DNA from 3 places in the Streptomyces flavofungini genome. Region 3 is predicted to be linked to each of the others. Evidence: riboswitches for the same ligand, from Rfam matches in the RefSeq annotation. Region 3 holds a riboswitch; each other region holds the start of a gene.
The links. Region 3 has a riboswitch for cyclic di-AMP ahead of QUY26_RS09215 (M23 family metallopeptidase). Riboswitches for the same ligand answer to the same signal wherever they lie in the genome.
Positions count from the first base shown of each region.

Region 1: another riboswitch for cyclic di-AMP. It lies ahead of QUY26_RS00460 (LysM peptidoglycan-binding domain-containing protein); the one in region 3 lies ahead of QUY26_RS09215 (M23 family metallopeptidase).
Region 2: another riboswitch for cyclic di-AMP. It lies ahead of QUY26_RS20960 (M23 family metallopeptidase); the one in region 3 lies ahead of QUY26_RS09215 (M23 family metallopeptidase).

Region 1 is NZ_CP128846.1:91,350-95,554, reverse strand. Features, by position in the region: gene QUY26_RS00465 (MBL fold metallo-hydrolase) at 43-825, shown strand; gene QUY26_RS00460 (LysM peptidoglycan-binding domain-containing protein) at 939-1,694, opposite strand; cyclic di-AMP (ydaO/yuaA leader) riboswitch at 1,697-1,857, opposite strand; gene QUY26_RS00455 (LLM class flavin-dependent oxidoreductase) at 2,542-3,588, shown strand; partial or broken gene QUY26_RS00450 (VOC family protein) at 3,940-4,176, opposite strand.
Region 2 is NZ_CP128846.1:4,969,676-4,973,880, reverse strand. Features, by position in the region: gene QUY26_RS20970 (PrsW family intramembrane metalloprotease) at 1-461, shown strand, start outside; gene QUY26_RS20965 (aldo/keto reductase) at 490-1,434, opposite strand; gene QUY26_RS20960 (M23 family metallopeptidase) at 1,590-2,687, opposite strand; cyclic di-AMP (ydaO/yuaA leader) riboswitch at 2,699-2,834, opposite strand; gene QUY26_RS20955 (PP2C family protein-serine/threonine phosphatase) at 3,065-4,090, opposite strand.
Region 3 is NZ_CP128846.1:2,374,645-2,378,849, forward strand. Features, by position in the region: gene QUY26_RS09210 (GntR family transcriptional regulator) at 1-440, opposite strand, end outside; gene QUY26_RS09215 (M23 family metallopeptidase) at 675-1,502, opposite strand; cyclic di-AMP (ydaO/yuaA leader) riboswitch at 1,516-1,676, opposite strand; gene QUY26_RS09220 (M16 family metallopeptidase) at 1,973-3,358, opposite strand; gene QUY26_RS09225 (M16 family metallopeptidase) at 3,355-4,205, opposite strand, start outside.

The DNA of each region.
Region 1 (4,205 bases), 2.3 Mb from region 3:
AACGAGCCGGAACGAGCCGGAACCAGGACGAAGGAGTTCGGGATGCGGGTGCGACGACTGGGCTGGGCAGGACTGGAGATCGAGGCGGACGGGCAACGGCTGCTGATCGACTACGTACGGGACCTCACCCCGCTGTTCACCGGGTGGAAGCCCGGCACGGGGCTCGTGGAGCCGACCGGGAGGGCCGACGCCGCGCTGGTCACCCACCTGCACCGCGACCACACCGACGCCTCCGCGCTCGCGGACGTGCTGACGCCGGGGGCGCCGGTGCTGCGACCGGCGCCCGGGTACGGCGACGAGGTGGACAACGTGACCACGCTGTCGGCCGAGCGTGAGCTGGCCCTGCACCGGCTGGCCACCGAGACCGTGGACGCCTGGTGCACCCGTGGTCTCGGGCCGTTCCGTGTCACCTCGGTCCCGGCCGTCGACGGACTGGGCGACCCACAGCTCAACTGGGTCGTGGAGGCCGACGGACAGCGGATCTTCCACGGCGGCGACACGATGTTCCACGGCTCGTGGTGGCTCATCGCGCGCCGGTTCAGCCCGTTCGACGCGGTGTTCCTGCCCGCCAACGGCCCCGTGGTCGACGCGCCGCACCTGCAGCCGCCGAGTCCGCTGCCCGCGGCGATGGACCCCGGGCAGGCGGCCGCGGCCGCGAAGATCCTCGACGCCCGACACGCGGTGCCCGTGCACTACGAGCCGGAGCAACCGGACAAGATCCCGGGCTATGTCGAGGTCACCGACCCGGAGGAGGAGTTCCGCGCGCACGCCGGGCGGCGCGCCCGCGTCCTGGCCGTGGGGGAGTGGCTGGACCTGGCCGACTGAGCCGGTGCCACGGCGTGACCCGGACGTCGAACGGCCGGCAGTCGGTCCCGGTGGGACGGGGATCCGGACCGCGGTCCATGCCCGTGCCGCCGAAGTGACCGGCCGGACGCGCCCTAGTAGGGCCCGTTGACGTTGTCGATGGAGCCGTAGCGGTCGGCTGCGTAGTTGCAGGCCGCGGTGATGTTGGCGACCGGGTCGAAGCTGTCCATCGACGTGCCGGGCAGGCGGTACGCGGCGAAGGTGGGGTCGATGACCTGCAGGAGGCCCTTGGACGGGGTGCCCGCGGCTGCGTTGGAGTCCCAGTTGTTGGTGGCCAGGGGGTTGCCGGAGGACTCGCGCATGATGTTGCGGTGGATGCCCTCGTAGGAGGCGGGGATGCCGTGCTGGGCCAGGATGTCGAGGGACTCCTTGATCCAGCCGTCGAGGTCGTTGGTGTACGACTTCTTCGCCGGGGCCACGGCGGGCTCGGCGGCGGACGCGTTGTCGCGCTCGGAGCGGTCGGCTCGCCCGCTGTCGGCGCCCGCCTTCTGCGCGGGCCCGGCCGCGCTCTTCCCGCCGAGGGTGAGCTTGAGGCCGGGGCGGATCATCGCGGGGTCGTCGCCCAGGGTGGCGCGGTTGTCCTCGTAGAGCTTCTTCCAGCCGCCGCTCAGGGAGTGCTCCCGGGCGATCTTGGAGAGGGAGTCACCCGCGACGACCACGTAGGTGGCGGGTGCGGCGGCGGGCTGGGCGACCGCGGCGGGCTGCGCGGCGGCCGCGTCGGTCGCGCCGAGTACGGGGAGCGCGAGCACGGCGCCGCCGGTGCCTGCGGCGGCGATGCCCCGGCTGAACGGGCTGGACTTGGGGCGACGGTGCTTTCCCTTTGCGGGCATGACACATTCCTCTCCGTCGCCTGCGAGGTGAGCTGTCGGGTTCGGACGGGAGATGTCCGGCCGCACGTGGGCGTGCGACTTCACCCCGAGCCGTTCCGGGATCCGGATCGGCGTCTTACCTGGGTCCCCCGCTCCTGCCGTGCGAAGTGAGTGTGTGGGTGGGGAGGGATTCCGGACAGCGGCAGGATTCGGCGTTCCATCCGGATGGACGGTGACGTTAAGCGAGAAAGCACGGACGGAACAAGGCCGGAAATCAACCAGGAAAAGAACGAGGTCCTCCCCTGGCGGCCGCAATGCCTCACGCCCTTTGATCCAATAGCCCAACTTTCTTTGCGCGGAACGGAAATGCGCTCCATGCTTCCGGGCGGCGCGCAGTCTTCGGCGTGACCCATTTCACTGGAACGAGCCCGGGCTGGAATGCGTCTGCGCGACGCGAGGGAGCGTGCTATTCCGTACGAGCGTCACTCAATGCGGGCAGCGCTTCACGTATGCCATGAATGAAGCGGAAAGTAGATTCTCCGAGCAAATTGGACAAAGTGTCGAGCCTTGCTCGATTGTGCGCTGCGCCGGGCGGGTCCGTGCGCTGCCCCGGGCGGTCTGCGCGCTGCCCCGGGCGGGTCTGGGTCTGCGAGGAGAACGGGCGCTTCAACGCGTCCATGAATGACTCTCGCGATGCGTGTCCGATGTGTGGAAACGGGCCGGGGCGGGAAGGCCACGTTCGTCGTCCACCCCGGACTCGGCCGACACCCCATCGACCGTTCCTGCCGGTGAAGAGCAGCGGATTCAATGCCTCCGCGCCGCTGGCCAGTTGAGAAAGTCACCTCACTCGACGGCGAGGAGAGTCGCCTTGCGGACCGGAATCGTCACGACGGCAGGGCCGGGCGCGGAACGCCTGGCCGCCCGCGCGGAGGAACTCGGCTTCGACAGTTTCTGGGTGTATGACTCACCGATGGTCCACGGCGACCCGTTCGTGAGTCTCGCGCTCTGTGCCTCGTCCACCCACCGGATCAGGCTCGGCATCGGCGTCACCTCACCGGCGCTGCGTGCCGCGCCCGCGGCGGCGGCGGCCGTCAGCAGCCTCAACGCCCTGGCCCCCGGCCGGATCGTCTGCGGGGTCGGCACCGGCAACACGGCACGCCGTACGCTCGGCATGCGGCCCACGAAGACGGCGGAGCTGGAGTCGTTCACGGCGGCCCTGCAGGACCTCACCGCGGGCCGCGAGTCGGACCACCGCGAAGGGACCCGGTCGAGCAGGGTGCGATTCCTGCACGTCGGGCCGTACGTCAATACCGAAGCTCCCGTGGAGTTCGTCGTGGCCGCGTTCGGACTGAAGGCCGCCGCGGTCGCCGGCCGACTGGGCGCGGGATTGATTTCCTTCGGGTTGCACGACGCCGCGGCCTGGTCCGCCCTCGGCCAGGCCCGGCGGTCGGCGGCGCAAGGCGCGGGCAGCGCCGAGAAGGCCCGCTCGTACCTCATGTCCTCCCTGCACGTCCTCGCCGACGGAGAGGACCGCTACGGCGATCCCGTCAAGGACTCGGTGGGGCACATCGCACTGAGCGCACTGATCCTCGGCGCGGAGAACCCCGACTTCCGCGCGACCCTCCCTCCGGAGGAGGCCGCGGCCGTCGACCGTCTTCTCCACCTGCGCGGCACCACCCCCACCGACCCCAGGCTCCACCAGGCGCTCTACCGCAACTACCTGGGTCGCATTTCCCCCGAGGACCGCGAGCTCATCGTGCCCTCCCTGGTGGACAAATTCGGCCTGGTCGGCACCAGGTCCGAGATCGCCGAACGGATCACCGCGCTGGAGAAAGCGGGGGTGGACGAACTCGTGATCCAGCCCGTCGTGGACCCGGAAACCGAAATGGCCGAGCTGGCAGGGCTGTTGGCCTGACGATTCTCACAGGTCTCACGGGTGCGACAGGCATTCATCCGCCCGAAAAGTGTTCCCGCGGAAGCTCGGACCTCGCGAGTACCTTCGCGACTTCCGGTTGGTTTCGGCGCGCTCTGCGGACGGGCCGACCGCAGAGTTACCTTCTCTTCGCCGGGCTCCGACCGGGCCGTGTTGCCCCTCATGCTGGACAACTCGGTTCCGGAACCCGGGAGATGACGTTTCTCGGTCCCCGCTCCCTGATCCCCAGTGCGCAATTGTCTCGCCCGGAATGGCTCGATTCTCGTTCGGAAAGGGGCGGCAAAGGGAGTACTGGTCAGGGGTGTGGATATCGCGTCATGCGCAGGTGGCCCGTCATGTGCGGTCGTGGAGTGTGAGCTGGTAGCCGTCGGGGTCGGCGAAGGTGAAGGTCCGCCCGAACGGGCCGTCGATCGGCGCGGAGACGATGGTGTGGCCGTCGGCGAGCAGGGCGTCGTGAATGGCCTGCGCGTCCGTGGCGTGGAGCCAGATCGCGGCGCCGATGCCGGGCCGGCCGGACGCGGCGACTCGCCCCTCGGTGACGCCGACAACGTCCTGCCGCAGTCCGAGCGCGGCAACACCTGGCACACCTGAGGCCCTGA
Region 2 (4,205 bases), 2.6 Mb from region 3:
TGCCCGCCTATGTGGCGGCGGGCTGGCTCACCGCCGCCGAGCCGTTCGCCCTCGGCTCGATGTCCGCGCGGGACCTCGCCCGCGACTACGCCACGCACCACCTGGGCAGGCCGGGCGGGCGGACCGTCGTCGCGTACGAGACGTACGCGACGACCCTCGCGGTGCTGCGGCACCGGGCCGGCCGGGGCCGGGCCCGCGCCGACTTCGCCGTCCGGGAGCGGGAGCTGCTGGACGCGCTGTGGGAGCGCCGCGAGGTGGTCCGCCCGGCGCTGGCGTACGCGGCACGGGTGATGGCACCGGTCGTGGTGCCGCTGCCGTACACGGCCTACGGCCCCCCGCACCTGCCGTACCCGGCGTACGGCCCCCCGCACCACCCCCGCGCCGCACCCCCCGCCCCGCACGCGTCACCGAACCTCGCGCACGGCCCCGCCTACCCCTCGTACAACCCCTACCGCACCTGACGCACGACCCGGCGCGCGCCGGGGCCGCTCACGCCGACGCGGCGGTGAGGCGGGCCACCTCGTCCTCGGTCAGGTCGAGGTCGGCGACGTCGAGGAGCGCGGGGAGCTGGTCGACCGTGCGCGCGGAGGCGAGCGGCGCCGCCACCGTGGGCTGGGCGGCGAGCCAGGCCAGGGCGACCGTCGCGTGCTGGGCGCCGCGCTCCTCGGCTATCGCGTCGAGGGCGGCGAGGACGCGCTGCCCGCGCTCGGTCTCCAGGTGCGCGCCCGCGCTGCCCGCCCGCGCGCTGTCGACCTCGGCGCCGGGGCGGTACTTGCCGGTCAGGAAGCCGGAGGCGAGCGAGTAGTACGGGATGGCGGCGAGGCCGGAGCGGGACGCGACCTCCTGGAGGGGGCCCTCGTAGGTGTCGCGGGAGACCAGGTTGTAGTGCGGCTGGAGCGCGACGTAGCGCACCAGGCCCTCGCGGTCGGAGAAGTCCAGGGACTCCTGGAGGCGTTCGGCGCTGATGTTGGACGCGGCGATCGCCCGGACCTTGCCGGAGCGCACCAGTTCGTCGAGGGCGGTGAGGAACTCCTCGACCGGCACGGACGGGTCGTCGTAGTGGGTGTAGTAGAGGTCGATGTAGTCGGTGCCGAGGCGGCGCAGCGACTCCTCGACGCCGGACTTGATGGTGTTCGCCGCGAGGCCCTGGTAGTCGGGGTGGGCGCCGACCTTGGTGGCGATGACGACGTCGGAGCGGTTGCCGCGCGCGGCGAGCCAGCGGCCGAGGACGGTCTCGGACTCGCCGCCCTTGTTGCCGGGCGCCCAGGCCGAGTAGACGTCGGCGGTGTCGACGAAGTTGCCGCCCGCGGCCGTGTAGGCGTCGAGGACGGCGAAGGACTGCGCCTCGTCCGCGGTCCAGCCGAAGACGTTGCCGCCGAGGGCGAGGGGGAAGACTTCGAGGTCGGAGGAGCCCAGGGGGCGGAGTGTGGTCATAAGGGGCTCAACATCCGTACCGGGGAACGAATTCCGTGTGTGGCTCACGGAAATCTGCGGCACGGTTCCGGGGGCCGGGTGCGGCCCGCGCGGACACCGACCGGCAGCCCTGGCGTCGGGGGGTCGTCGCCAGGACCGCCGGAGCCGGTGGGGTGTTACGGGTTGAGGCCCTTGCCCTGCAGCCAGGCGAGCGGGTCGATGTTGGCGCCGCCGCTGGTGTGGACCTCCATGTGGAGGTGCGGCCCGGTGACGTTGCCGGTCGCGCCGACGCGGCCGATGACCTCGCCCGTGGTGACCTTCTGGCCGACGCTGACGCTCATCGAGGACTGGTGGCAGTACCAGATCTCGGTGCCGTCCTTGAGTTCGAGCACCGTGCGGTAGCCGTACGAACCCGACCAGCCGGCCGACTTGATGGTGCCCGTGTGCACGGCCTTGAGGGGCGTGCCGGTGGGGGCGGCGAAGTCAAGGCCGGTGTGCTGGCCGGAGGACCACATGGAACCGGAGTCGCCGAAGTGCGAGGTGAGGGTGTACGAGGAGGTGGGCAGCGAGAAGCTCTTGGCGAGCTTGGCGAGGCGCTCCGCCTCGGCCTTCTTGCGCGCGGCCTCTTCCTTCTTGCGCTTCTCCTCGGCGGCCTTGGCCTTCGCGGCCGCCTGCGCCTTGTCCTGCTGGGCCGCGGCCTGCTCGGCGGCCTTCTTCACGGCGGCGTCCTCGGCCGCGATGCGCTGGGCGTCGTCCGCCTGGTGCTGCTGGTTCTCGGCCTGCTGCATGATGCGGGCGCGCAGGGCCTCGCCCGCGCCGGTGGTGCCGCGTTCGGCGTCGGCGGTGGTGACGCCCGCGGAGCTGAGCGGGGCCGCGACGGTGGAGGTGTCGGCGCCGCCGTCGGAGTCGTCGGCTATCAGGGAGCCCACGCCCGGCAGGGACTTGGCCTCGGGGAGCTGGTCGGTGACCGCCGACATGTCCGGCATGGCGATGGAGACCGGCGGCTTGCCGCCCTGCGCGGTGGCGATGCCGCCCGCGCCCACGGCCGCGATGACGCCGACGCCGAGGACGGTGGAGCTGCGCGCGAGTCCGCCGCCGCCCTTCTTGTGGACCCGGTGCCGGCCGCGCACGGGGCGGATGGACTCCGCGGTGGGGTTCCACTCCTCCCACGACTCCTGGGGGGCGTACGCGGCGAACCCCGGGGAACCGTCAGGTCCTTCGGCGGAGTCGTTCGGTACGTAGAGCGCTTCGGGGGCAGGCCGGTTGGACGCCACTGGGGCGCACTCCTTTCCTTCCTTCTCGCCTACCGGGTTAGCTGACGGGTTCGGAGCAGGAAGGTCTCCTACGGGCATGGTGCGTGCCCGATTCACCCCAATGTGGTGGTTCCCCGGCTCCCTTGCGGGATTAGGCGCGTGCGCACGGAGCCGACTGGAGTGTCGGCTGGGACGACCGCGCTGCGTTATCGAACGTTAATAGACAGCGGTGCCGTATTCCAAGCCGTTCCGACTGATCGTTAACGCTTACGCTACGAACACAAGGGACATCAGCGGCTGGAGTAGGGCGAGTTGCGCGGAGGCCATGACGCACCGCAGCGTTCTGGATCTCCACGGCTTGCTGACATCACGTCAATCGCGCTGCGCTGGGGTGCCCTTCAGTCACCGACCGTCACCGGGCGGCGTACGGCGAGCATCGCCAGGTCGTCGGTGGCGCCGCCCCCGGTGTGGCGGCGGACCTCCTCGACGAGGGTCGCGAGCAGCGAGTCGGGGCCCGCGGGGCCCGGGAAGATCCGGCCGCCGAGCCGGGCGGCGGGGACGTAGAACTCGCCGTCCTGGTCCCGGGCCTCGGAGAGCCCGTCGGTGTAGAGCAGCAGTGTGGCCCCCGGCGGGAACGGACTCCGGTCCGCGCGGTCCGGCCAGGTGCCGAGTTCGCCCATGCCGAGCGGCAGCGCGGGCTCGGACGGCGAGAGCACGCACAGCCGCCCGTCGGCGCACAGCATCAGCGGCTCGGGGTGGCCGCGGTTGAGGATCCGTACGGTGCCCTCGTCGCCGCGCGGGATCTCCACGAGGACCGCCGTGGTGAACCCCTCGAAGGCGTCGAGCCCGTCGCGCCGCATCCCCTCCCGCGCGAGGGCACGCTCCAGACGCTGCGCCACCGCCTCCAGCGTGGCCTCCTGCTCGGCGGCCTCCCGGAAGGCGCCGATGACGACGGCGACGGCGGCCACCGCGCCCATCCCCTTGCCCCGTACGTCACCGACGACGAGCCGCACCCCGTGCGGGGTGTCCTGCACCGCGTACAGGTCCCCGCCGATGAACGCGTCCGCCTCCGCGGCCTCGTACCGCGCGGCGATGTCCAGGCCGCCGATCCGCGGGTCGGGCTGCGGCAGGACCGCGCGCTGGGCGGCCTCGGCGATGGAGCGGGCGGAGGCCAGGCGGGCGTCGCCGCGGCGGACGACCCGGTTGATGACGACGGCCAGCGCGCCGACGGTCAGCATCGTCAGGAACTCGGTGGTGACCTCTACGTCGGTGCCGCCGACGCGGTCGCTCAGGCGCAGCACGAGCACGGCGGCACAGGACACGGCGGCGACCGCGACGGTGGTCCGCAGCCGGAAGAACGGGGCGGTGATCAGGGGTGCCGCGGCGAACAGCGGGGACGCGGTGAACTCGGGCGGCGTGATCATGTCGAAGCAGATCCCGGCGACGAGGAGGAGCGGGGGCAGCGCGCGGACGAGGGCCCGCTCGCGGGGCAGGGTGCGGGTGGGGCCGACGGGGGCGACGGTCGGCTGGGGGCGGCGT
Region 3 (4,205 bases):
AGCAGGGCGATCAGACTGGGGCTCGACGAGGCCTGTGTGAGCGTCTCGTGGAACCAGCCGTCGAGCGAGCGGAGGTCCTCGGAGCCGCCGCGCCGGGCGCGTTCCTTGCCGAGCCGGACGAGCCCGCGCAGGACCTTCAGATGGGCGTCGGTGCGGCGCTGGGCGGCGCGGGCGGCCGCCAGGGGCTCCAGGAGCGCGCGGATCTCCAGGAGGTCGGCGGCGTCCTGCTCGGTGGGCTCGGCGACGCAGGCGCCCGCGTGCCTGCGGGTGACGACGAAGCCCTCGGCCTCCAGCGTGCGCAGCGCCTCGCGCACGGGGACGCGGGAGACGCCGTAGCGGCGGGCGAGCAGTTCCTCGGTGAGGCGCGTGCCGCGTTCGTAGACACCGGAGACGATGTCGTCCCGGATGGCCGTGCATACCGAGTGCGCGGGAATGCGCATGACGGACCTCCGTTTAAATGCCCGCGAAACGCGTCGGCCGACGCGTCGAATGGCGCTCGTTCAACGACTCCATCGAGCCTGCCGCCATGAACTCTATTGCAGAAGGCCGGGTTTTCCGACGGGAGGGCGGAATCCATGGATATCTTTTGGCCAAAGGGGCGCACATGCACAGGAAAGCCCCGGCTCGGTGAGCCGGGGCTTTCCTACGTCCGGGAGGTTCCCCGGCATCAGGATTCAGACGTTGACGCCGTGCGAGCGGAGGTACGCCACGGGGTCGATGTCGGAGCCGTAGTCGGCGCCGGTGCGGGCCTCGAAGTGCAGGTGCGGGCCGCTGGAGTTGCCTGTCGAGCCGGAGAGGCCGATCTGCTGGCCCGGGGTGACCGCCTGGCCGACGGTGACGCTGAGGGACGACATGTGGCCGTACTGCGTGTACGTGCCGTCGTTGTGGCGGATCACGACGTTGTTGCCGTAGGCGCCGCCCCAGCCGGCCTCGACGACGGTGCCCGCGGCGACCGCCTGGACCTGGGTGCCGGACGCGGCGTGGAAGTCGACGCCGGTGTGGCTGCCGGAGGACCACATGGCGCCGCCGGTCTTGTAGCCGGTGGAGACGTAGCCGCCCTCGATCGGCGCGACGTAGGAGCCGAGGCGCTTGCGCTCGGCCTCGCGGGCGGCGCGCTCCTTGGCCTCGCGCTCCTTCTTGGCCTTCACCTTCGCGGCGGCCTCGGCCTTCCGCTTCGCCTCGGCGGCCTTGCGCTTGGCCTCGGCGGCCTGGGCGCGGGCCTCGGCCTCGGCCTTCTTCTGGGCGGCGGCCTCGGCGGCGGCGTGCTTCTGGGCCGCGGCCTGGGCGTCGACCTCGTCGGCCAGGGAGTCCCCGACGGAGACGGACTGGGTGAGGCCGGTGTGCGCGTACTCCGCGGAGCTGCCTTCGGCGGCGAGGGCCGGAGCGGCCAGGCCCGAGATGACCCCGGTGGTGGTGAGCGCGGCGACGCCCGCGGCGCTTGCGGTCGTGCGCGAGATGCGGCTCGGACGGCGGTGCTTGCCGGTCGGGCGGGTGAACGCCATGAAGCGGCTGATCCTTTCCTTCCTTCTCGCCTACCGGGTTAGCTGACGGGTTCGGAGCAGGAAGGTCTCCTACGGGCTCCTCGCCTCGCGGCAAGGGGTCCGATTCACCCCAGGGACGTGTGGGTCCCCGGCTCCCCTGGCTCGCGCCGTACGGGGACTCGGCGATGACTGTCCGGTGCCGCGGGCGCGGCTTACTGCCTGACGGACAGCCGGACCGACGCTAAACGTCTCATCTTTCAATCGACAAACGAATCAGGCCTTTTGTAGCGCACGCCACAGCGCAGACGAGCAACCTCCATGCCAATTCGGACATATGGCGGCATGCAGGGACCCCAGCGGCTTCCTGAGCCACTGGGGTCCCTGTTCTTACGAGGCATTGATGACGCTATGTCCGGCTTTACGACAGCGGCTCGCCGCCGCCGGTCCGGCACCGCCGGTTCACACCCCGTCCCCGCCGTCCGTCCCGGCAATCAGCCGGTGACCACCGTCACTTCACCGATGCCGAGCGCCTTGACGGGCTCCTCGATCTGCGCGGCGTCGCCCACGAGGACCGTCACCAGGCGGTCCTCCGGGAAGGCGCTCACGACGGCCGCGGTGGCCTCCACGGTGCCCGTCTGCGCCAACTGGCGGTACAGGTGGGCCTGGAAGTCGTCCGGCAGGTTCTGCTCGACCTGGTCGGCGAGGGTGGCGGCGACGGCCGCCGCCGTCTCGTACTTCAGCGGGGCGACGCCGACGAGGTTCTGCACGGCGACATCGCGCTCGGGGTCCGTCAGGCCCTCCGCGGCGAGTGTGCGCAGGACCTTCCACAGGTCGTCGAGGGCCGGGCCCGTGTTGGGGGTGTCCACGGAGCCGCTGATGGCGAGCATCGCGGCGCCCGTTCCGTCCGGGGCGGAGCGCAGGACCTGGGCGAAGGCGCGCACTCCGTAGGTGTAGCCCTTCTCCTCGCGCAGGACGCGGTCCAGGCGCGAGGTGAGGGTGCCGCCCAGGCAGTACGTGCCGAGGACCTGAGCGGCCCACACGCGGTCGTGCCGGTCCGGGCCCACCCGGCCGATGAGCAGCTGCGTCTGGACGGCGCCGGGGCGGTCCACGATGACGACGCGGCCCCGGTCGTCGGCGGTCACCGGGGGCACCGGGCGCGGCTCGGCCGCCCCGCCGGTCCAGGCGCCGAGGGTGTCGGCGAGGACGGCGTCCAGGTCGATGCCGGTGAGGTCGCCGACGATCACGGCGGTGGCCGTGGCGGGACGGACGTGCCTCTCGTAGAAGGCGCGTACGGCCGCCGAGTCGATGGCCGAGACCGTCTCCTCCGTGCCCTGGCGCGGCCGCGACATGCGCGCGGAGGCCGGGAAGAGCTCCTTGGAGAGTTCCTTGGCGGCGCGGCGTGCCGGGTTGGCGGCCTCGTGCGGGATCTCGTCCAGGCGGTTGCGGACCAGGCGCTCGACCTCGCTGTCGGCGAACGCGGGCGCCCGCAGGGCGTCGGCGAGCAGGCCGAGCGCCTTGGGCAGCCGGGAGACGGGCACTTCCAGGGAGACCCGGACACCGGGGTGGTCCGCGTGCGCGTCGAGGGTGGCACCACAGCGGTCGAGCTCGGCGGCGAACTCCTCGGCGGAGTGCTTGTCGGTGCCTTCGGAGAAGGCCCTCGCCATGATCGTGGCGACGCCGTCCAGGCCCTTCGGCTCGGCGTCCAAGGGGGCGTCGAGGTGGATCTCCACGGCGACGAGCTGCTGGCCGGGGCGGTCGCAGCGCAGCACGGTCAGGCCGTTGCCGAGCGCGCCGCGCTCGGGGGCGGGGAAGGCCCAGGGCCTGGCGCTGCCCGCCTGGGGCTGCGGGTGGAACTGCATCGTTGCGGCCTCGGTCACTTCGCCGTCTCCTCGTCTTCCTCGTCGGTGCCGGCGGCGCCTTCGGGGCCGGTGTCGTCCGCGTCCTGGGGAGCGATGGGTTCGTACACGAGCACCGCGCGGTTGTCGGGGCGCAGGCGGGCCTTGGCGACCTCCTGGACCTCCTCGGCGGTGATGTCGAGGACGCGCTGGACGGCGGTGAGGGCGAGCTGGGGGTCGCCGAACAGGACGGCGTACCGGCACAGTTCGTCGGCGCGGCCCGCGACCGTGCCCAGCCGGTCCAGCCACTCGCGCTCCAACTGGGCCTGGGCGCGCTCCATCTCCTCCGGCGTGGGGCCCTCCGCGGCGAACCGGGCCAGCTCCTCGTCGACGGCGGCCTCGATGACGGGGACCTCCACGTCGCCGGACGTCTTCACGTCGAGCCAGCCGAGGGAGGGCGCGCCGGCGAGGCGCAGCAGCCCGAAGCCGGCGGTGACCGCGGTGCGGTCACGGCGCACGAGGCGGTTGTACAGGCGCGAGGACTCGCCGCTGCCGAGGACCGTGAGCGCCAGGTCGGCCGCGTCGCACGCGCGCGTGCCGTCCTCCGGGAGGCGGTAGGCGGCCATCAGGGCGCGCGCGGGGACCTCCTCCTCGACGACCTCGCGCAGCTCCTTGCCGATGCGCTCGGGCAGCGAGCCGTCGCGCGGGGGCTGCTTGCCGTCGTGCGAGGGGATGGAGCCGAAGTACTTCTCGACCCAGGCGAGCGTCTGCTCGGGGTCGATGTCGCCGACGACCGAGAGGACCGCGTTGTTGGGCGCGTAGTACGTACGGAAGAACTCCCGCGCGTCCTCGAGGGTGGCCGCGTCCAGGTCGGCCATGGAGCCGATGG